DNA from 4 places in the Methylobacterium sp. J-092 genome. Region 2 is predicted to be linked to each of the others. Evidence: predicted binding sites of a transcription regulator. Region 2 holds the regulator's gene; each other region holds the start of a gene.

Region 1 (4,889 bases), on a different contig from region 2:
CGTGAACGCCCGTCGCCGCCGATCTTTCCGTCGTCGGCCGATCGCGTTCCCGTGTGCCGCCCGCGTTGCCTCCCCGCGCCGCACGCGCGTATAAACCGCGGCATCCCCGCCCGGCGGCGTCGAGGGCGCGAGCCCTCCGCCGCCAAGACCCAAAGAACGCGCGACGCCATGGCCGGCCATTCCCAGTTCAAGAACATCATGCACCGCAAGGGCCGGGTGGACGCCGTCCGCTCGAAGCTCTTCGGGAAGCTCGCCCGCGAGATCACGGTGGCGGCCAAGCTCGGCCTGCCCGATCCGGCGATGAACGCGCGCCTGCGCGCCGCGATCATCGCGGCCCGCGCCGAGAACGTGCCCAAGGACAACATCGAGCGGGCGATCAAGAAGGCGGCCGGTGCCGACGGGGAGACCTACGAGGAGATCCGCTACGAAGGCTACGGCCCGGGCGGCGCCGCGCTGATCGTCGAGGCGCAGACCGACAACCGCAACCGCACGGCCTCCGACGTGCGCTCGGCCTTCACCAAGTCCGGCGGGAGCCTCGCCGAGACCGGCGCCGTCGCGTTCATGTTCGACCGTGTCGGGGTGGTCGGCTTCGCGGCCTCGGTCGCCGACGCCGACACGATGCTGGAGGCGGCGATCGAGGCCGGCGCCGACGACGTGCGCTCCGACGAATCCGGCCACGAGATCACCTGCGCGCAGGACTCCTTCGGCGAGGTCACCAAGGCCCTGGAGGCGCGCTTCGGCGAGCCGACCCGCACCGGCCTCGTCTGGAAGGCGCAGAACACGATCGACGTCGACGACGAGACCGGCGAGAAGCTGATCCGCCTCGTCGAGGTGATCGAGGACCAGGACGACGTGCAGAACGTCTACGTCAACTTCGCCCTGTCCGACGCGCTGGTGGCCAAGCTCGAGGCCTAGGGCGCGACACGCGGGGCGCGGGCGTCAGCGGGGCGAGGCCGCCCCGCTGCGGTCGCAGCGGTAGGGCGCGACCCCGATCGCCGGGTCCTGCAGCACGCGGCCGCCCGAGGCCGCGCAGCGGACCTGGAAGGAATCGTGCGGCCCCCAGAAGCTCCAGATCGTGAACATCGGCAGCACCATCATCAGGCAGACGCTGCCGATGACCATGCCCGCCGCCCAGGCGTTGCCGCGCAGCGGTTTCGGCGGCTCCGGCCGCATCGGCGGCATCGGCGCGAGGAAGGCCAGGGTCGGCACCAGCCAATCGAGGGTGTTCATCCGCCAGCCCGCCCGCAGTTTCGGCCCGCATCGTGGCGCGCCGCGAAGCCGACGGTAGTTCGATCGCCTCAGTTTCGAAAGTCGGTCAGCCGCGACCGTTTGGCGAAACCCTTCGTTCACGCTATGTGCTCAGACAGAGCCGGTACGGCGTTCCGGCCGTGCGGCCAAGGTCCGGTTCATGACGCCCATCCGCATCCTCGGCATCGATCCGGGCCTGCGCCGCACCGGCTGGGGCGTCGTGACGGTGACGGGGGCGAAGCTCGCCTACGTCGATTGCGGCGTCGTCACCTCGGACGGCGACCTGCCGCTGGCGCTGCGCCTGCGCGAATTGCACGAGGGCATCACCCGGGTCGTGCGGGACTTCTCGCCCGACGAGGTTTCGGTCGAGGAGACCTTCGTCAACAAGGACGCGCAGGCGACGCTCAAGCTCGGGCACGCCCGCGCCATCGCCCTGCTGGTGCCGGCGCTCGCCGGCGTGCCGGTGTTCGAGTACGCGGCGAACCTGATTAAGAAGTCGGTCTGCGGCTCGGGGCATGCCGAGAAGGCGCAGATCCAGGCGATGGTGCGCTTCCTGCTGCCGAAGGCCGAGTTCAAGCTGGCGGATGCGGCCGATGCGCTCGCCATCGCCATCACCCACGTCAACCATCGCGGCGCCCATGCGCTCAAGCGCGCCAACCCGCCGCCCGGCGCGGCCGGGCCGGGCGCCGCGCGGATCGCGGCGGCGTTGGCCAAGCTCGGCTGAGGCCGATCAGTTCAACGCCTTGAACTCGCCTTCGAGGCGCAGGACGACCTCGTCGCCGAGCATCGGCAGGTAGGCGTCGATGCCGAAGTCCGACCGCTTCAGCACGGCGCGGCCGTCGAAGCCGACGGTGTAGGCCTTGTCGACGGGATGGATGCCGGCCTGGTTGAAGGTCGCGTCGAAGGCGACCGGCTTGGTGACGCCGCGCAGCGTCAGGTCGCCGGTGACGCGCGCCGTGGTCGGGCTCGTCGCCTCGACCGCGGTTGCGGCGAAGGTCGCGCTCGGGAACTTCGCGGTGTCGAAGAAGTCGGGCGCCTTGAGATGCGCGTCGAGCTTCGGGTTCACGCCGGTGATGCTGTCGGTGCCGATCGTGACCTTGAGCCGGATCTTGGTCGCGTCCTTGGGGTCGAGGGTCGCGTCGCCGGTGACGTCGGTGATCTGCCCGTAATAGGTCGAGAAGCCGAGATGGCTCAGCGACCAGGTGATCTTGGCGTGGTCGGGATCGAGGCGGTATGCGCCCGGCCGGACCTGCGTCGGGTCGGCGCTGGAGGCAGTCGCGGTGTCGGCGGCCCGCGCCGGCGAGAGGGCGAGCGTCTGGGCGAGTGCCAGGGCGAGGAGAAGCAAGGGTCCGCGCATCGGGATCGCCTGGGTTGTAACCGACCGTTTCCCTGCCCTGATCCCACGAAGCTCGGCCGCTCTCAAGACTGGCCTGCAGAAAGACTCGCCACGCTTCGCCGGATGGCGGGGATGCGCGGCATTCTGTAGGCAGCGGACGGCACGCTGGACGCGGCAGCGCGAATGATCGGGATCTCATGATCGGTAAGCTCAAGGGCGTGGTCGATTCCTACGGCGGGGATTTCGTCCTGCTCGACGTCCAGGGAGTCGGGTACGAGGTGCATTGCTCGGCGCGCACGCTTCAGCGCCTGCCGAAGCCCGGCGAGCCGGCCGTCCTTTCGATCGAGACGCATGTCCGCGAGGACATGATCCGCCTCTACGGCTTCCGCTCGGATGCCGAGCGCGAGTGGTTCCGCCTGCTCCAGACCGTGCAGGGCGTCGGCTCCAAGGTCGCCCTCGGGCTGCTCTCGGTGCTGGAGCCGCCTCAGCTCGCCTCGGCGATCGCCATGGGCGACAAGACCGCCGTCGCGCGTGCGCCCGGCGTCGGCCCGCGGCTGGCCGCCCGGCTGGTGGCCGAACTCAAGGACAAGGCGCCGGCCTTCGCGCCGATCGATCCGGCGCTCATCGCCTTGTCGGGCGCGGTCGAGAACCGCTCCGCGCCCCAGCCCGTCGCCGACGCGATCTCGGCGCTGGTCAACCTCGGCTACGCCCAGCTCCAGGCCTCGGCCGCGGTCGCCGCTGCCTTGAAGGCTGGCGGCGAGGACGCCGAGGCGAAGGTTCTCATCCGGCTCGCGCTGAAGGAGCTGGCGCAATAGGGAGCCGCGAAACGCGACGACGCGATCCGATCGTGCGCTCGTGATCGCCGGAGCCTTGACCCATACGGTGCCGGATGGCATGTGGCGTTCGCTAACACGTTGAAAAAGCTTAGTTTTCAAGAGTTCTAAACTGGCGACGGTCGAGGACCGGGACGACGCACGGCGAGCGCTCTCGAACGATTCGAGGGCGTCGAAGGAAACGAGCCTCCAGCCATCGGATTTTGGATCGTATGATCGTCTGTTCCTGCAACGTCCTCTCGGATGGCGCCGTGCGCGGGTGTCTCGGCCCGGGTCCTGGCTGCCCGCGCACGCCGGCCCAGGTCTACGCCTGCCTCGGCTGCAGCCCGAAATGCGGGCGTTGCGCCCGCACGATCCGCTCGATCATGCAGAACGCCCTCGCCGCCGCGGCGCTCGAGGCGGGACAGGACGCCCATGCCTGCGCGACGGGTTGCGCAACCGGCTGCAGTTTGGGAAAGGTCCAGCCTGCAGAGGAGGGGATCGCCGCCTGAGGCGTAGCCCGGCTTTTCCCTCGCACGGCCAAGGGGAGAACGGGTTTCATGAAGGGCGACATCAAGGTCATTGAGTATCTCAACCGCGGCTTGCGCAGCGAGCTGACCGCGGTGAGCCAGTACTGGCTCCACTTCCGGATGCTCAACGACTGGGGCTACATCGACCTCGCCAAGTTCTGGCGCAAGGAATCGATCGAGGAGATGAACCACGCGGACCGGTTCGTCGACCGGATCCTGTTCCTCGACGGCTTCCCCAACCTCCAGGAGCTCGATCCCCTGCGGATCGGCCAGAACGTCGAGGAGATCATCGCCTGCGATCTCGCCGCCGAGTGCGAGGCCCGCGCGCTCTACCTCGAAGCCGCCAAGTACTGCGATTCGATCAACGACCGGGTGTCGAAGCGCCTGTTCGAGGATCTGGCCGAGGACGAGGAAGGCCACATCGACTTCCTCGAGACCCAGCAGGAACTGATCCGCCAGATCGGCCTGCCGCTCTACGCCCAGCGCCACGTCGGCGGCCTGGAGCCGATCGCCCCCGAAGCCGAATGAACGGGAGGCGGGATCGCCGGGGACCTCCGGCGATCCCGCGCGATGCTCAGTAGAGCCGGGTGCGGTAGGCCTCCTCGGTCGAGCGCTCGGCATCGGCGACGCTCACGGTGCCGGTCTGCTCGGCGAGGATGCGCCCGAGGCTCGGGAAGCTCTTGCGCTCGACCTGCGCCTCCGGCGACCACAGCTTGGCCCGCATCAGCGCCTTGGCGCAGTGGAAGAACACCTCCTCCACCGCGACGCGCAGACCCGTGACCGGGACCTTGCCCTGGGCGACCAGGGGCGCGAGCATCTCGGCCGACGTGACCAGCGCCGCGCGCCCGTTCACCCGCAGCGTCTCGTCGATGCCCGGCACGAAGAAGATCAGCCCGACCCCGGGATTGCCGAGCACGTTGCCGAAGCTGTCGACGCGGTTGTTGCCGCGGCGGTCCGGGATCA
Region 2 (4,889 bases):
GTTGGTGCGGGCCGCCCTCGAACGCATGGCGACCGTCGTCGCGAAGCCGGACCTGTCCCGGCGCTGCGGGGGTCTCGCGCGCACTCTTGCTGTGCAGGGCGTGAGTGGCATGCGCCCAACCCGCGCGGAGACCTCCACCGACCAAGTCGCGCGGCACGAGACCGAGGACCACTTGATGGTAGCGGTCTCGACGATGGCGCTCGACCTTTTGATCCCCGCGGAGACGGCGGGCGACGTCCACCTGACGCGCCTTGATCGCGACGAGCGGTTGCTCCGCAGGATCTTCGAGAAGGCCGTCGCGGGCTTCTATCGGCACGAGCTCGGCGGCTCGCAGCGCGTGCGTGTGCAACTGGGTCTCGGCTGGGACACGGCCACGCCGACACCCGGGTTGACCGCGCTTTTGCCCGGCATGCAAGCCGACGTCGTGCTGGACCACAAGGAGCGCCGGACGGTGATCGACACCAAGTTCACGGGTATCCTTACGGCCCGTCCCTACGGGGGCGAGTCTTTCAAAAGTGCGCACCTGTACCAGATGTACGCCTACCTCCGGTCCCAGGCTGGGAGGGGCGATGCGCGGGCAGACGTCGCCGGGGGGGTGCTGCTCCACCCGTCCCTAGACCGCCACATCGACGAGGGCGTGACCATACAAGGGCATCACGTCCGATTCGCGACGGTGGATCTCGCTCGCCCAGGCGCAGACGTTCGCTCCAGGCTGCTCGAAATTGCGGGTGCATAACCATGCAGCGGTGGGGTGGGATACGCCGCATATCGAACGAGAGCCATGGCTTTCCAAGCCGGGCGTACGGCTGAGCTTCATACCGTACTGCCGTTTTAGCCCCGCTGGCGCTCGTACCCGAGTCACCCACTGATCCAGCGAGATTGCAGGCCAACCTTCCCAACAGGGTCTCGATCTCAGGGCTCCACATGGTGCTGGCCGCCGGGGTCGTGTTCTGGCTCGTCCGCGCCGGCCTCGCCCTGGTGCCGTTCCTGGCGCTGGCCTGGCCGATCAAGAAGATCGCCGCGGCGCTGGCGATGGTCGGGGTCACCGCCTACTGCGTCTTCTCCGGCTGGGACATCGCGGCCGAGCGTTCCCTCGTGATGACCCTGATCATGCTCGGGGCGATCCTGGTCGATCGCCCGGCGCTCAGCATGCGCAACCTCGCTCTCGCCGCGCTCATCGCGCTCTCGCACGAGCCGGAAGGCTTGCTCGGCCCGAGCTTCCAGATGTCGTTCGGGGCGGTGGCCGGCCTCATCGCCTGCGCCCGCCTGATCGATGGAGGGATGTTCCGCCGCGACGGGGCCGGGCGGATCGGCCGGCTGATCGCGCTGTCGCTGACGACGGTGGTCGGCACCCTCGGCACGACGCTCGTGGCGCAGGTCGCGACCGCGCCCTTCGCCACCTACCACTTCCAGACCGTCCAACCCTTCGGGCTGATCGGCAACGCGCTCACCCTACCGCTGGTCTCGCTCGCGGTGATGCCGGCGGCGGTGCTGGGCATCGTCGCCTACCCGTTCGCCCTCGACCAGCCGGTCTGGTGGCTGATGGGACTGGCGGTGCGCGGCATGCTGACCATCTCCGGCTGGATCCAGGGGCTCGGGCGCGCCAACGTCGTGGTCCCGGCCTTCGGCACCGCCGCGCTCGGGTGCCTCGCCGCGGGGCTGCTGCTCGCGACGCTCCCGGTCTCGCGCCTGCGCTGGCTCGCCCTGCCGCCGGCGCTGCTCGGGCTCGGCCTGGCGACGATGCCGGCCCGCTACGACATCTACGTCGACCGCCAGGGCAGCGGAGCGGCGGTGCGCCGCGCCGACGGCAGCCTCGTCGCCCTCGGGCGGCCGTCGAACTTCGTGCTGGAGCAGTGGCTGAAGGCCGACGGCGACGGCAGGCCGGGCGCGCAGGCGACGGGCGGTTCCGTTTGCGACCGGATCGGATGCACGCTTCGGTTGGCCGACGGGCGCGCGGTGGCGCTTCTGAAGGATCGCCGCGGCTTCGCGCAGGATTGCGCCAAGGCCTCGGTGCTGATCACGGCGCTCGCCGCACCGCCCGGCTGCGCCGCCGCCCTCGTCATCGATCGCGCCTACCTCGCCAGCCACGGCGCCGTGGCGATCCGCGTCGAGCCGAATGGCTTCATTCTGGCCGACACGCATGAGCCGGGACGGACGCTGCCGTGGCGCCCCGCGATGGTCCGTCCCCCGCCCCAGGGAACGGATGACGCGGCAGCGGGCGGATCGTCGCCCGCGGCCGAGCCCAAGCCGAAGGACGTCCCGTTCCAGGGCATGGCCGTACCGCCCCCCCGGGCGGAGGACGCCGACCCGGCACCCGACGATCCGGCCGCGGACGGCCCGAACCCGGAGATGCCGGGCGAGACCCTTCAGTAACGGCGCACGAGGCTGACCAGGCGGCCCTGGATCTGCACCCGATCCGGCCCGAGCACGCGGGTCTCGTAGGCCGGGTTCGCGGCTTCGAGCGCGATCGAGGAGCCGCGACGGCGCAGCCGCTTCAGCGTCGCCTCCTCGTCGTCGATCAGCGCCACGATGATGTCGCCGGTGTTGGCGGTGTCCTGCTTGCGGATGACCACGAGGTCGCCGTCGAGGATGCCCGCCTCGACCATCGAGTCGCCGCGGACCTCCAGGGCGTAGTGCTCGCCGCCGGCCAGGAAGTCCGGCGACATGGTGATCGCGTGGCTCTGGTTCTGGATCGCCGAGATCGGCGTGCCGGCCGCGATCCGGCCCATCACCGGGATCGACACCGCGCGCCCGCTGTCGTCGACCATCTGCGTCGTGGAAGGACGCGGCGGCACGGCCTTCGAGCGCCCGCCCTCGACCACGCTCGGGGTGAACCGGCGCGGCGCGGCGGGAGCTGCCGGCACCGGGGCGGGCGCGCTGGAGCGGCCGGCGCCGTCGGGCATGCGCAGCACCTCGATCGCCCGAGCCCGATTCGGAAGCCGGCGCAGGAAGCCGCGCTCCTCTAGGGCGGTGATCAGCCGGTGGATGCCGGATTTCGACTTGAGATCGAGGGCGTCCTTCATCTCGTCGAACGACGGCGGAACCCCGTCCTCGCGCATCCGCTCGTCGATGAATCGCAGGAGATCCAGCTGTTTACGGGTCAGCATCGGCGCGGCTCGCAGGAATGCGCGGCCACACGAAGGTGGAGCCGCAGAAACAAAACACGAACACGTTAAACGTTCGTCAAGTGTTCCGCAAGGGTTCTCATCGGCCGATCCGACCGTTGCATCGAATTTCGTCGCGCGCCGAGCCCTTTTCGATCGCTGTGCTGCGGGGCTCAGCCCTCGAGGCTGCGGCGCACGGCGCGGGCGGTGACCGCCGAGACGCGCACGTTCGATTCCCGCGTCACGCCGGCGATGTGCGGGGTCAGGATGAGGTTCGGCACGTCGATCAGCGCCGCGCCGCCCGCGGCGTCCACGGGCTCCTGGGCGAACACGTCGAGCGCCGCCCCGCCGAGGTGCCCGGACCGAAGCGCCGCGGCGACGGCGGCCTCGTCCACGACGCCCCCGCGGGCGGCGTTGATCAGGATCGCGCCCGGCCGCATCCGGGCGATCGCCGCCGGCCCGATCATGTCGCGCGTCGCCTCGGTCAGCGGCACGTGCAGCGAGAGCACGTCGCTCGTTGCGACCAGCGCGTCAAGGGTCAGGCTCGCCACCGCGCCGTGCGCCGGGCGCCACGCGGCGTCGTCGGGCGCAAGGTGCGGGTCGAAGGCGGCGACGGTCATGTCGAGGGCCGCCGCACGGCGGGCGGTCTGGCGGGCGATCGCGCCGAAGCCGACGAGGCCGAGGCGCTTGCCGGCGATCTCGCGTCCCATCAGCGCGTTGCGCGGCCACGCGCCCGCGGCGACCTGCGCGCTCGCGCCGTAGGCGCCGCGCAGCAGCAGCAACGCGGTGCCGATCACGTACTCGGCCACCGCGCCGTCGTTGGCGCCGGTCGCGGGATGGACCGCGATCCCGCGGGCGGCGCAGGCGGCCAGATCGATGTTGTCGAGCCCGACGCCGAGGCGGCCCACCACCCTGAGGTCGGATGCCGCCGCGAGCAGGCCCGCGCGCACCTGCGTGCGGTTGCGGACGATCAGCCCGGACGCGCCCGCGAGCGCCGCGCGCAGGGCGTCCGGCCGGTCGACCAGGGTCGGATCGTAGAGCGTCTCGAACCCCGCGAGCTCCGCCGCGATCGCGGCCTCGTCCATGAACTCGCTGATGACGACCTTGCGCATGGGGCGGCGATCCTTCTCCGCGGCCGGGCCGGTGCCGGCGGGCTGCCCGCTCTGCCGCGGCGTCCGGGCGACGTCGCAGCTGGGGGCATCGTCATCACGCAGCCGAGCGCGTCGGTAAAGGCGGCCGCGCCGCCTATCCGAGTGGGTGCGCCGATCGCAGCGCGATTAACCGCTTCGCAATGCCGCCCGGCGTAAGGTCCCGGGCATGAGGTGCGACCAGCGACAGCGCCTCCCGACATTGCGTGACCGACGCCGACGGCCGAGCCGGCGATTCGGAGACACCGGAGCAGTTTGACCATGGCCCTCGATCTCAGCATGCCGATCCTGGTCGTCGACGACTACCAGACGATGGTTCGCATCATCCGCAACCTGCTCAAGCAGCTCGGCTTCGAGGAGGTCGACGACGCCTCCGACGGCACGGCCGCGCTGGCGCGCCTCAAGGGCCGCAAGTACGGCCTCGTGATCTCCGACTGGAACATGGAGCCGATGACCGGCTACGAGCTGCTTCGCCACGTCCGCGCCGACGAGGGCCTGCGCACCACGCCGTTCATCATGGTCACCGCCGAGTCGAAGACCGAGAACGTCATCGCCGCCAAGAAGGCCGGCGTGAACAACTACATCGTCAAGCCGTTCAACGCCGCGACCCTGAAGAGCAAGATCGAGGCGGTCTGCG
Region 3 (4,889 bases), on a different contig from region 2:
CGGGCGGAGAAGGCCGCGGGCGGCACCAGCCGCCGGCCGGGGGGCATCGCGATGAAGACCTGGCCCTCGGCCGCCTCCAGCATCTCCGCGAAGGAGAAGCGGCATTCGCCCTTGCGCGCCCGCCGGTTGCCCGAGGACAGCAGCCGGCACAGGCGGCCGTAGCCCGCCCGATCCATCGGGTAGGTCACCGCCTCGAACCCGTCCTCGGTGACGAGCCGCACCCCCGGCAGGAACGGGATGTTCCAGATGTCCTTCGCGCCCGGTCGCTCCGGCTTCACCCGCGCCGCCGCATAGGCGCGGACCACCCCGGCGAGGGTGTTGCGGTCGGCGATGCCGATGGCGCGGAGCCCGTAGGCGATCGCCTGCTCGACGTATTCCTGCGGATGCGAGGCGCCGCGCAGGAACGAGAAGTTGGTCGAGACGGCCAGTTCCGCGTAAGCCGCCGCCGTCACGCGAACAGCCCGTGCACGAACCAGGCGGCCGGCCGGTCGGCCAGGTTCGGGCCGTCGCGGTAGAGCCAGAGCCGGCGGCCGGATTCGCACTCGACGACGTAGTAGTCGCGCGGGACGCCGGACTCGCGCCACCATTCGGGCTCGATCCGTTCCGGCCCTTCCGAATGCGCGATCCGATGGAGGCGGGAGCGCCAGCGGAAGCGGCGCGGCGGCCCCTCCGGCACCAGGGCGATCACATCCTCGGCCGCCTCGCCGCGGTCGAACAGCACCAGCGGCCGGGGACCGATGCCGGCATCGGGATCGGGCCAGTGCAGGACGACGCGCTCGATGCGCCAAGGTTCGGTGCGCCAAGGTTCGGTGTGCCAAGGGGCGATGCGGTCGGCGCGCTCGGGCACGTGGCTCGCACGGGGGCTCAGGCGGATCACGGGTCGGCCGAAGCGCTGGCGCAGGGCGTCGGCGAGGCCGGCGGTCCGGTCGTCCTGAGGGGCGGGGCCGGTGGCGAGGGTAGCCTGGCGGCCGGGCATCGGGCCGGTGGCGGACACGTCCAGGCGGACCGTCTCGAAGCCGAAGCCGGCATCCAGGCCAGAGCCGAGCCGGTCGAGCCGAAGCTGCAGCAGGCGCGCGACATGGTCGGGGCTGCGGCTCGGCTCGGACAGGCCGAGGTCGAGGGCGCGCACCACGTCGTCGACCCGGTGCAGCGACAGGCGAAAGCCGCGGGCGCCGAGCCCGTCCGCCTCGAGGCGCGGCGCGATCTCGGCCATCAGCCGCCGCACCGTGGCGACGATGATCTCCTGGCTGCCGATCGGATCGAGGAAGCCGCGGGCGGCGCCGTAGCGCACGGGCTCCGTGACCGGGACGAGCGGCTCCGGCCGGCACCCGGCCGCCTGGTCGAGGCGAACGAGCAGCGCCGCGCCGAAGCGGCGGGCCAGCGGCGGGCGCGGCGCGTCGAGGACGGCGCCGATCCTGCGCAGGCCGAGCCGCTTCAGGGCGACGGCGACGGCTGGCTCGCAGCGCAGGGCCTCGACGGGGAGGGGCCTCAGGGCCTGCTCGGTCCTCTCCGATGGGACGCACATGGTCTCGCCGCGCCCGTATCGCGCGAGGGCGAAGGCCGCGCCGGGCGTGTCGGCGAGCGCGATCCGTGCCGGGATCCCGGATCGCGCGAGGCGCGCGGCGAGGTCCGCGACCAGATCGGCTTCGCCGCCCAGGAGGTGGGCCGCCCCCGTGACGTCGAGGTACAGGCCGTCGCAGGCCTCGGCCGGGCCGAAGGGGACGACGCACGGCGTGTAGCGCTGCGCCCAGAGGCAGAGCCTGGCGAACGCCGCCGCGTCGGCGGCCGGATCGGCCGGGTAGACGTGGAGCGGGGTCGAGATCCGCGCCCGCACGCGGCCCAGCGGCTCGCCGCGTCGCAGGCCGAGGGCGGCTGCGGCGGGGTTCACGGCGGTGAGCCGCAGGCCGCCGGCCCCGGCGGCGGCGATCACCAGGGGGACGCCGTCATCCGGCGCGGCTCCCGCGCGCATCAGGCGCGCGACGGGCCAGTCCGTCAGGCAGATCGAAACGATGCGCGGCATGATCCCACTCCAGGAGCCAGTCGCCCGGCCGGCCGTTGCGGCAGCGGTCGAGCCGTGCGCGCCAACGGGGACGCAGGGTGCAGCCGAACCGGTCGCGCGCCGCGCCGCCGGCCGCGATCCGCCAGCGCGTCGCCGCGCCGTTCGGCAAGTCGGCCCGGCCGGGCCGCAGGATGAGGAGCAGGGGCGGCGCGGTGCCGAAGGATCCGGCGGCCAGCTGCAGGCGCCGGCCCGGCTTCAGCGGAAGCCCATCCGCGACGAGCCCGGCCACCGCCGCGAGGTGCCCGGCGCGCAGCGTCTCCTCGAGGGCACCGAACACGGAGGCGTCGGCCTCGGCCTCCAGCAGCAGCAGGCGCCCCGGATCGAGCCCGAGCCCGGTGAGGCCGTGGCCGTAGGGGATGGGATGGCCGGGGGCGACGACGAGGAGGGCGTCGCCCGCCCCCCGCGCGAGATGGCGGGCGACCAGGGCCAGCACGAAACCGAGGGCCGAGGCTTCGTCGCCCGCGCCCTCCGGGGCGACCTCGTGCAGGAGGCCGAGGCCGAGGCCTCCGCCGGGAAGCCGCGCGTCGAGGTCGGCGACGCCCAACGGCAGCACGCCGCCCGCGCCGGGGCGCCGCTCCGCGTCGAGGCGGGCCCGCAATTCCGCGAGCCGTTCCGCCGTGGACGGTCCCTGCTCATCCGGCTCGTCACGCGACCGCTCCATCCCGTCCCAGCTCCGACATGACGTCAGATAGGAACAAAACAAGAACACTTTCAAACGGTTTCGCACCGCCCGAAAATAGTCCCGCCGGGGCAGCAGCTTGGCCTGTGGACGGGTGTGGAAGGGTGTGGAAGGGTGTGGATCGGCTCCATTTGAAGGCGGCCATGGCCAGGGTTGACCCCGGTGGCAGCCGGGCGGCAATGTCCCGCCGCCGCGCGATCCGGCGGCGGGGAATGTTCGACATGATCCTTCATCGCGCGCGCTTCGCCACGCTGATCGCCGGATGCCTCGTCCTCGCCGGCGGCGCGCAGGCCCAGCAGCCGGCGGCGCCGGGACTCGATGCGCCCGCCGCGTCCGCACCGGCCCGCCAGCGTGCGCGTCGGGCTCAGGCGCCGTCCCAGCCGATCATGGTCTACGACGCCCGCATCGAGGCCGGCGACCTGCGGATCTCGGGTTCGGTGCGCAAGGGCGGCGCCGTCGTCGTGATGGACGAGGACGTGTCGGTGATGGCCGATTCCCGCGGCCGCTTCCTGTTCCGTCTGCCCTACCGACCGGGCAGCTGCGTCGTATCGCTGAAGAGCAACGAGGACGAGCGCGAGGCCGTGATCGCCAACTGCGCCCCCGAGGGACAGGCCGGCGCCAAGGGCGAGACCGGGGTGCGCGGCGAGCCCGGCCCGCAGGGCGTGGCGGGGCTTCCCGGCCCGGCCGGACCGGCGGGCGAGGCCGGCCCGAAGGGCGAGACGGGTCCCAGAGGCGAGACGGGTCCTAAGGGCGAGACGGGTCCGAAAGGAGAGGCGGGCCCCAGAGGCGCGGCCGGCCCCCAGGGAGATGCGGGACAGAAGGGGGAGGCCGGCCCGGCGGGACCTGCCGCCGCCGCGCTCCCTGCCGCGGCCCCCGCAACGCCGTTCCGGGCGGTACGGAGCGAGACCTGCCCGGCCACCGGCTGCGAGATCGCCTGCGCGGGCGGCGAGGTCTTCGTCTCGGCCTACTGCCTCAAGGCCGGCACCCCGGTCTTCTCGCAAGGCACCGACGGGACGGCGACCGCCTCCTGCCCACCGGAAGCCGCCGGCATGGTCGGGTTCTGCGCGCGGATGTGACGGTCGCGTCACCGGATCGATCACGCGAGGCACGGCGCGCTCCCTCTTCCAGAGGGGCGGGGTGAGGGGCGTGACTTCTCCGCAAAGCTCACGCCCCTCAACCTGTCCTTCTCCTTATGGGAGATGGGACCCGCGCTTCGAACCGTCCGGTCGGTCGCGGAGGGGAAGGAGCCATCCGGGCCTCAGCCACGGCCGGAACGTACGGCGAGCCAGATCACGTGGCGGGCGCCACCCTTTCGGCCGTTGGCGCGGGTGGCGACCTCCTCGACGCTCAAGCCCGCATCGTGCAGGCGGCGGCCGAAGCTGCGGTCCGGCCCCGCGGACCAGACCGCGAGGATCCCGCCCGGACGCAGGGCGGCATAAGCGGCGCCGAGGCCGGCCGGATCGTAGAGCCGGTCGTTGGAGGCCCGCGTCAGGCCGTCCGGCCCGTTGTCGACGTCGAGCAGGATCGCGTCCCAGGCGGCCGGACGCTCGCCGATCGCGCCCGCCACGTCCACCTCGCGCAAGGTTACGCGGGGATCGTCGAGGATGCCGTCGAACACGCCGGCGAGGGGTCCGCGCGCCCAGGCGGCCACAGCGGGCACGAGCTCGGCCACCGTCACCGCCGCTCCGGGAGGCAGCGCACCGAGCGCGGCGCGCAGGGTGAAGCCCATGCCGAGCCCGCCGATCAGCACGTGCGGCGCCCTGCGCGATGCGATCCTGCCGCAGGCCAGGGTCGCCAGCGCCTCCTCCGAGCCGCTGAGCCGGCTGTTCATCAGCTCGTTCTGGCCGAGCATGATCGCGTACTCGGTGCCCCGCCGCCGCAGCCGCAGGGTGCCGCCGTCGCCGGGGATCGAAGCGGTGTCGAGGTTCTCCCAGGGGATCATGCGGCGCTCACGTCCTCTCGTCCGGCAAGCCACGCCGCCATCCCGGCCGCCGCCGCCCGACCGCTGCTGATCGCGCCCTGGAGCAGGTAGCCGCCGGTGGGCGCCTCCCAGTCGAGCATCTCGCCGGCCACGAACAGGCCCGGCCGCTTCCGAACCATGAAGCCCGCATCGAGCCCGTCGAAGCCGACACCGCCGGCGGTTGAGATCGC
Region 4 (4,889 bases), on a different contig from region 2:
CAGTACGCCCTGACGACCTACCCCTTCCTGAACTTCTTCCGCTCCTCTGCGGTGACTCTGAAGGTCGAAGGCCTGTACGTGAACCTCGACAAGGGGGGCCGCAACAACGGCCCCTTCGCCTCCAACTCGACCGGCACCCTGACGCTAACCTCGCCGGGCGTGACCGTCGTGCAGAGCGGCCTGAAACGCAACAACAGCACCGAGTTCGCTGTCGTGCGCGCCGGCCTGAACTACAAGTTCGGCTCGTACTAGGACCTGCCGGATCCGCCGCGGCTCGCCCAGAGCCGCGGTTCGACCCGACCCGAGAAGCCCGGCCGAAAGGCCGGGCTTTTTTCGTCGTCGGATCGCGGGCATGAAAAAGCCCGGCCTCGCGGCCGGGCTCCGATCGGACCGCCGTGCCGGGCCGCTCAGATGTCGAGGTCGGTCTTCTCGGCGAAGGCGGCTCGCTCGGAAATGAAGGTGAAGCGGGCTTCCGGCTTGTTGCCCATCAGGCGCTCGACCGCGTCGCCGGTCGATTCGCGCGCCTCGTCGAGGACGGCGACGCGCATCAGGATGCGCTTCTTCGGGTCCATCGTCGTCTCCTTCAGCTGCGCCGGCATCATCTCGCCCAGCCCCTTGAAGCGGCTGATCTCGACCTTGCCGTTCTTGAACACCGTCTTGATCAGCTGCTCCTTATGCGAGTCGTCGCGGGCGTAGGCCGTCTTGGTGCCCTGCTGCAGCCGGTAGAGCGGCGGCATCGCGAGGTAGAGGTGGCCCTTGTCGATGAGCTTCGGCATCTGCCGGTAAAAGAAGGTGATCAGCAGCGAGGCGATGTGGGCGCCGTCGACGTCGGCGTCCGTCATGATGATCACCTTATCGTAGCGCAGCTCCTCGTCGCGGTACTGACCGCCCGTGCCGCAGCCGAGCGCCAGGGTCAGGTCGCCGATGAGCTGGTTCGCACCGAGCTTGTCGCGGCTGGCCGAGGCAACGTTCAGGATCTTGCCGCGCAGCGGCAGGATCGCCTGCGTGGCCCGGTCGCGCGCCTGCTTGGCCGAGCCGCCGGCCGAGTCGCCCTCGACGATGAAGATCTCCGAGCCCGCGGTGCCGGCGGCCGAGCAATCGGCGAGCTTGCCGGGGAGCCGCAGCTTGCGCGTCGCGGTCTTGCGCGCAACCTCCTTCTCCTGGCGTCGGCGCAGGCGCTCCTCGGCCCGGTCGATCACCCAGTCTAGCACCTTGTTGGCCTGGGCCGGCGACGCGGCGAGCCAATGGTCAAAGGCGTCGCGGATCGCGGTCTCGACGATGCGCGACGCCTCGACGGTGGCGAGCTTGTCCTTGGTCTGGCCCTGGAACTCCGGCTCGCGGATGAAGACCGACAGCATGGAGGCGCAGGTCGCCATCACGTCGTCGGTGGTCACCGCCGTCATGCGCTTGGCCTGGTTCACCCGCTCGGCGTGCTCGCGCAGCGCCCGCAGCAGCGCGACGCGCAGGCCAGATTCGTGGGTGCCGCCCTCGGGCGTCGGGATGGTGTTGCAGTACGAGGCGGAGACGCCGTCGTCGTGGACCATCCAGGCCACGGCCCATTCGAGCGAGCCGTGCGAGCCGGGCTTTGTAATCTTGCCGGAGAAAATCGCGTCGGTGACGAGCTCCTTGCCCTCGATGTCGCGGGCGAGGTAGTCGCGCAGGCCGCCGGGGAAGCGGTGCACCGCCTCGGCCGGGATGTCGGTGCCCTCGATCAGCGCCGGCGCACACCGCCACCGGATCTCGACGCCGCCGAACAGGTAGGCCTTCGAGCGCGCCATCTTGAACAGGCGGCGCGGGTCGAACGCCAGCGAGCCGAAGATCTGCGAGTCGGGATGGAAGCGGATGCGCGTGCCGCGCCGGTTCTGCACCCGCCCGACGGTTTCCAACCCGCCCTGCGCATGACCGCGCGAAAAACTCTGGCGGTAGAGCGTCTGGTTGCGCGCGACCTCGACCTCCAGGAGGTCGGACAGCGCGTTCACCACCGAGATGCCGACGCCGTGCAGGCCGCCGCTGGTCTCGTAGACCTTCGAGTCGAACTTCCCGCCCGCATGCAGCGTCGTCATGATGACTTCGAGCGCGGACTTGCCGGGAAACTTCGGGTGCGGGTCGATCGGGATGCCGCGGCCGTTATCGGTGACGACGAGCGCGCCCGTCTCCTCCAGCTCGACCTCGATGAAGCTGGCGTGGCCCGCCACCGCCTCGTCCATCGAATTGTCGATCACCTCCGAGAACAGGTGGTGCAGCGCCCGCTCATCGGTGCCGCCAATATACATGCCGGGCCGGCGCCGCACCGGCTCCAGCCCTTCCAGCACCTCGATGTCGGATGCGGTGTAGCCGGCCTCCGGACCGGCGAGCGGCTCGAGCGCCGCCATCGGCGCCGTCGGCTTGCGCCGGCGCTCGGACGAGGGCAGGGGCGCGGCGGGCGAGGGATCCGTGGCCGAAGGCTTGGCCGGCGAAGAATGGGCTAGCGAAGAATGGGCAGCGGCCTTCGCGCCCGGCCCGAACAGGTCGATGGGGGCGTCGCTCAACCGACGGGCTCCAGGCTTCGGGTCACGTCTCGCATGGGCTTTCATCCGCTCACGATACCGGAACAAAACGGAAACATCAAAGGCGATCGCAGGCCGAATCCGCTATGCAGCTTCGCATGTGCAGCGCGAACCCTCCAAACGCTGCGATGCAACCGTCATCGGGGTGATGCGCAGATCCGGTTAAGATCGCCTCACGCTGCAATTTCGCGCGGAACCGGCGGCATGATCATGCATTATATCACAAGATCTTTGCCGTAACGAGGGCTGGGACGCCGACGATGACGACTGCTTCGATCGAAGCCCGAACCCTGATCCTCGCCCGCCTCGAGCGCGCCGCCGGGCAAGCCTTCGGATGCGAGCAGGACGCTGCGCCCGTCTCTCGCGCGGCCTTCGTCAATCCGACGACGATCGCCCTGGCGACCTTCGCGACGGCCTTCGCCGCGACGATCAGCTACCTCGTCTGAGACCCGCGACGCGCCTGACGCGGACCGCCGGCAAGCCGCGCCGCCGGCGGTTCAGCCGCTGGCCTTCTTGCTCGCGGCCGGCTTCGCAGCGGCCTTGCCCGCAGCGGCCTTCGGCGTGGCGGGCTTCTTCGCGGCGGGTTTGGCGGAGGTTTTGGAACCGGTCTTCACCGTCCCGACCTCGCCGTCCTTGGCCGCCTTTGCCGGCTTGCGCGCCGTGGCCTTCGCACCCCGCGCCGGCGCGGCCTTGCGGCCGCGGCTCGGCTTGCCCCCGCCGGCCGCGCGCTTGGCGTTGACGAGGTCGATGCCCTCGGCGAGCGTCAGCGCCTCGGCGGCCATCGATTTCGGCAGGGTCGCGTTGACCTCGCCGTCGGTGACGTAGGCGCCGTACTTGCCGGCCTTCACCACCAGCTCGCGACCCGTCGCCTCGTCCTTGCCGATCGGGCGGCCGGGATCCGAGGACGGGCGGCCGCGGCCGCCGCCCTGTTCCTTGGCGACGATCAGGTCGATCGCCCGGTTGGCGCCGACCTCGAGCACGTCGTCGTCCTTGCCCAGGTTCGCGTAGGTCTTGCCGTGCTGGACGTAGGGCCCGAACCGGCCGAGATTGGCCAGGATCGGCTCGCCGGTCTCCGGGTGACGGGCGACCTCGCGCGGCAGCGACAGCAGCCGCAGCGCCTTCTCCAGGTCGACCATCGACGGCGTCACGCCCTTCGGCAGCGACGAGCGCTTAGGCTTGGCCGCGTCCTTCTCGGTCGAGGCCTCGCCGAGCTGGACGAACGGGCCGAACCGTCCGTCGCGGATCGTCACCGGCAATCCGCTCACCGGATCGTTGCCGAGCACCCGCGTGCCGGGCGGGCTGCCGTCCGGCGATGAGCCGTCGCCCTCGCCCTCAATGCCCGCGGCCGAGAGCTGCCGGGTGAACTTGCATTCCGGGTAGTTCGAGCAGCCGACGAAGGAGCCGAACTTGCCGAGCTTCAGCGAGAGCTGGCCCGAGCCGCAGGTCGGGCAGGTGCGCGGGTTCGAGCCGTCGGCCTTCTCGGGGAAGATGTGGTCGCCGAGAAGCGTGTTCAGCGCCTCCAGCACCTCGGTGACGCGCAGCTCCTTGGTGCCGCCGACGGCGGCCGAGAAGTCGCGCCAGAAGTCGCGCAGCACGTCGCGCCAATCGATCTCGGCGTTCGAGACCCGGTCGAGCTGGCCTTCGAGGTCCGCGGTGAAGTCGTACTCGACGTAGCGCTTGAAGAAGCTCTCGAGGAAGCCGGTCACGAGCCGGCCCTTGTCCTCGGGCTGCAGGCGCTTCTTCTCGATCTTGACGTATTCGCGGTCGCGCAGGGTCTGGAGCACCGCGGCGTAGGTCGAGGGCCGGCCGATGCCGAGCTCCTCCATGCGCTTGACGAGGCTGGCCTCGGAGAAGCGCGGCGGTGGCTCGGTGAAGTGCTGGGTCGAGGCGATGCGCTCGCGCTTCAGCGCCTCGCCGGCCGTCATCGGCGGCAGGCGCTTGCCGTCCTCGTCCTCCTCGTCGTCCTTGCCCTCCTGGTAGAGGGTGAGGAAGCCGTCGAACTTCACGACCTGACCGGTGGCGCGCAGGTCGATCCGGCGCGGGCCGACGCTGGCGGTCACGTCGACCGTGGTGCGCTCCAGCTCGGCCGACTCCATCTGGCTGGCGACGGTCCGCGTCCAGATCAGGTCGTAGAGCTTGGCCTGCTCGGGATCGAGCATCCGCGCGACCTGCTTCGGCAGCCGGCCCATGTCGGTCGGGCGCACGGCCTCGTGGGCCTCCTGCGCGTTCTTGGCCTTGGCGCTGTAGCGGCGCGGCACGCCCGGGACGTACTTGTCGCCGAACTCGCGGCCGATGACCCGGCGCGCGTCGGCGATGGCCTCGGGCGCCATGTCGACGCCGTCG

Evidence for each region. Region 2 encodes LexA, which represses DNA repair genes until DNA is damaged. Its sites were predicted from a motif close to TGTTCNNNNTGTGTTCNG; they were not measured.
Region 1: a site for LexA is predicted at 1,344-1,361, ahead of ruvC (crossover junction endodeoxyribonuclease RuvC). Genes of this name have one in related genera too.
Region 3: a site for LexA is predicted at 2,750-2,767, ahead of MKK60_RS06330 (ImuA family protein). Genes of this name have one in related genera too.
Region 4: a site for LexA is predicted at 2,587-2,604, ahead of parE (DNA topoisomerase IV subunit B). Genes of this name have one in related genera too.

What each region holds. Positions count from the first base shown of each region.
Region 1 covers NZ_JAKSXU010000070.1:9,440-14,328, forward strand. The annotation lists gene MKK60_RS07395 (YebC/PmpR family DNA-binding transcriptional regulator) at 169-915, shown strand; gene MKK60_RS07400 (hypothetical protein) at 940-1,230, opposite strand; gene ruvC (crossover junction endodeoxyribonuclease RuvC) at 1,409-1,972, shown strand; gene MKK60_RS07410 (YceI family protein) at 1,979-2,605, opposite strand; gene ruvA (Holliday junction branch migration protein RuvA) at 2,782-3,399, shown strand; gene MKK60_RS07420 (bacterioferritin-associated ferredoxin) at 3,630-3,908, shown strand; gene bfr (bacterioferritin) at 3,957-4,454, shown strand; gene MKK60_RS07430 (pyridoxamine 5'-phosphate oxidase family protein) at 4,501-4,889, opposite strand, start outside.
Region 2 covers NZ_JAKSXU010000186.1:3,138-8,026, forward strand. The annotation lists gene mcrC (5-methylcytosine-specific restriction endonuclease system specificity protein McrC) at 1-736, shown strand, start outside; partial or broken gene MKK60_RS22080 (ComEC/Rec2 family competence protein) at 886-2,373, shown strand; gene lexA (transcriptional repressor LexA) at 2,367-3,107, opposite strand; gene MKK60_RS22090 (NAD(P)-dependent oxidoreductase) at 3,278-4,216, opposite strand; gene MKK60_RS22095 (response regulator) at 4,514-4,889, shown strand, end outside.
Region 3 covers NZ_JAKSXU010000067.1:45,346-50,234, forward strand. The annotation lists gene MKK60_RS06320 (error-prone DNA polymerase) at 1-452, opposite strand, end outside; gene MKK60_RS06325 (Y-family DNA polymerase) at 449-2,020, opposite strand; gene MKK60_RS06330 (ImuA family protein) at 1,944-2,720, opposite strand; gene MKK60_RS06335 (collagen-like protein) at 2,960-3,814, shown strand; gene MKK60_RS06340 (spermidine synthase) at 3,997-4,680, opposite strand; gene MKK60_RS06345 (TIGR03862 family flavoprotein) at 4,677-4,889, opposite strand, start outside.
Region 4 covers NZ_JAKSXU010000032.1:41-4,929, forward strand. The annotation lists partial or broken gene MKK60_RS00810 (porin family protein) at 1-252, shown strand, start outside; gene parE (DNA topoisomerase IV subunit B) at 408-2,528, opposite strand; gene MKK60_RS00820 (hypothetical protein) at 2,807-2,992, shown strand; gene topA (type I DNA topoisomerase) at 3,044-4,889, opposite strand, start outside.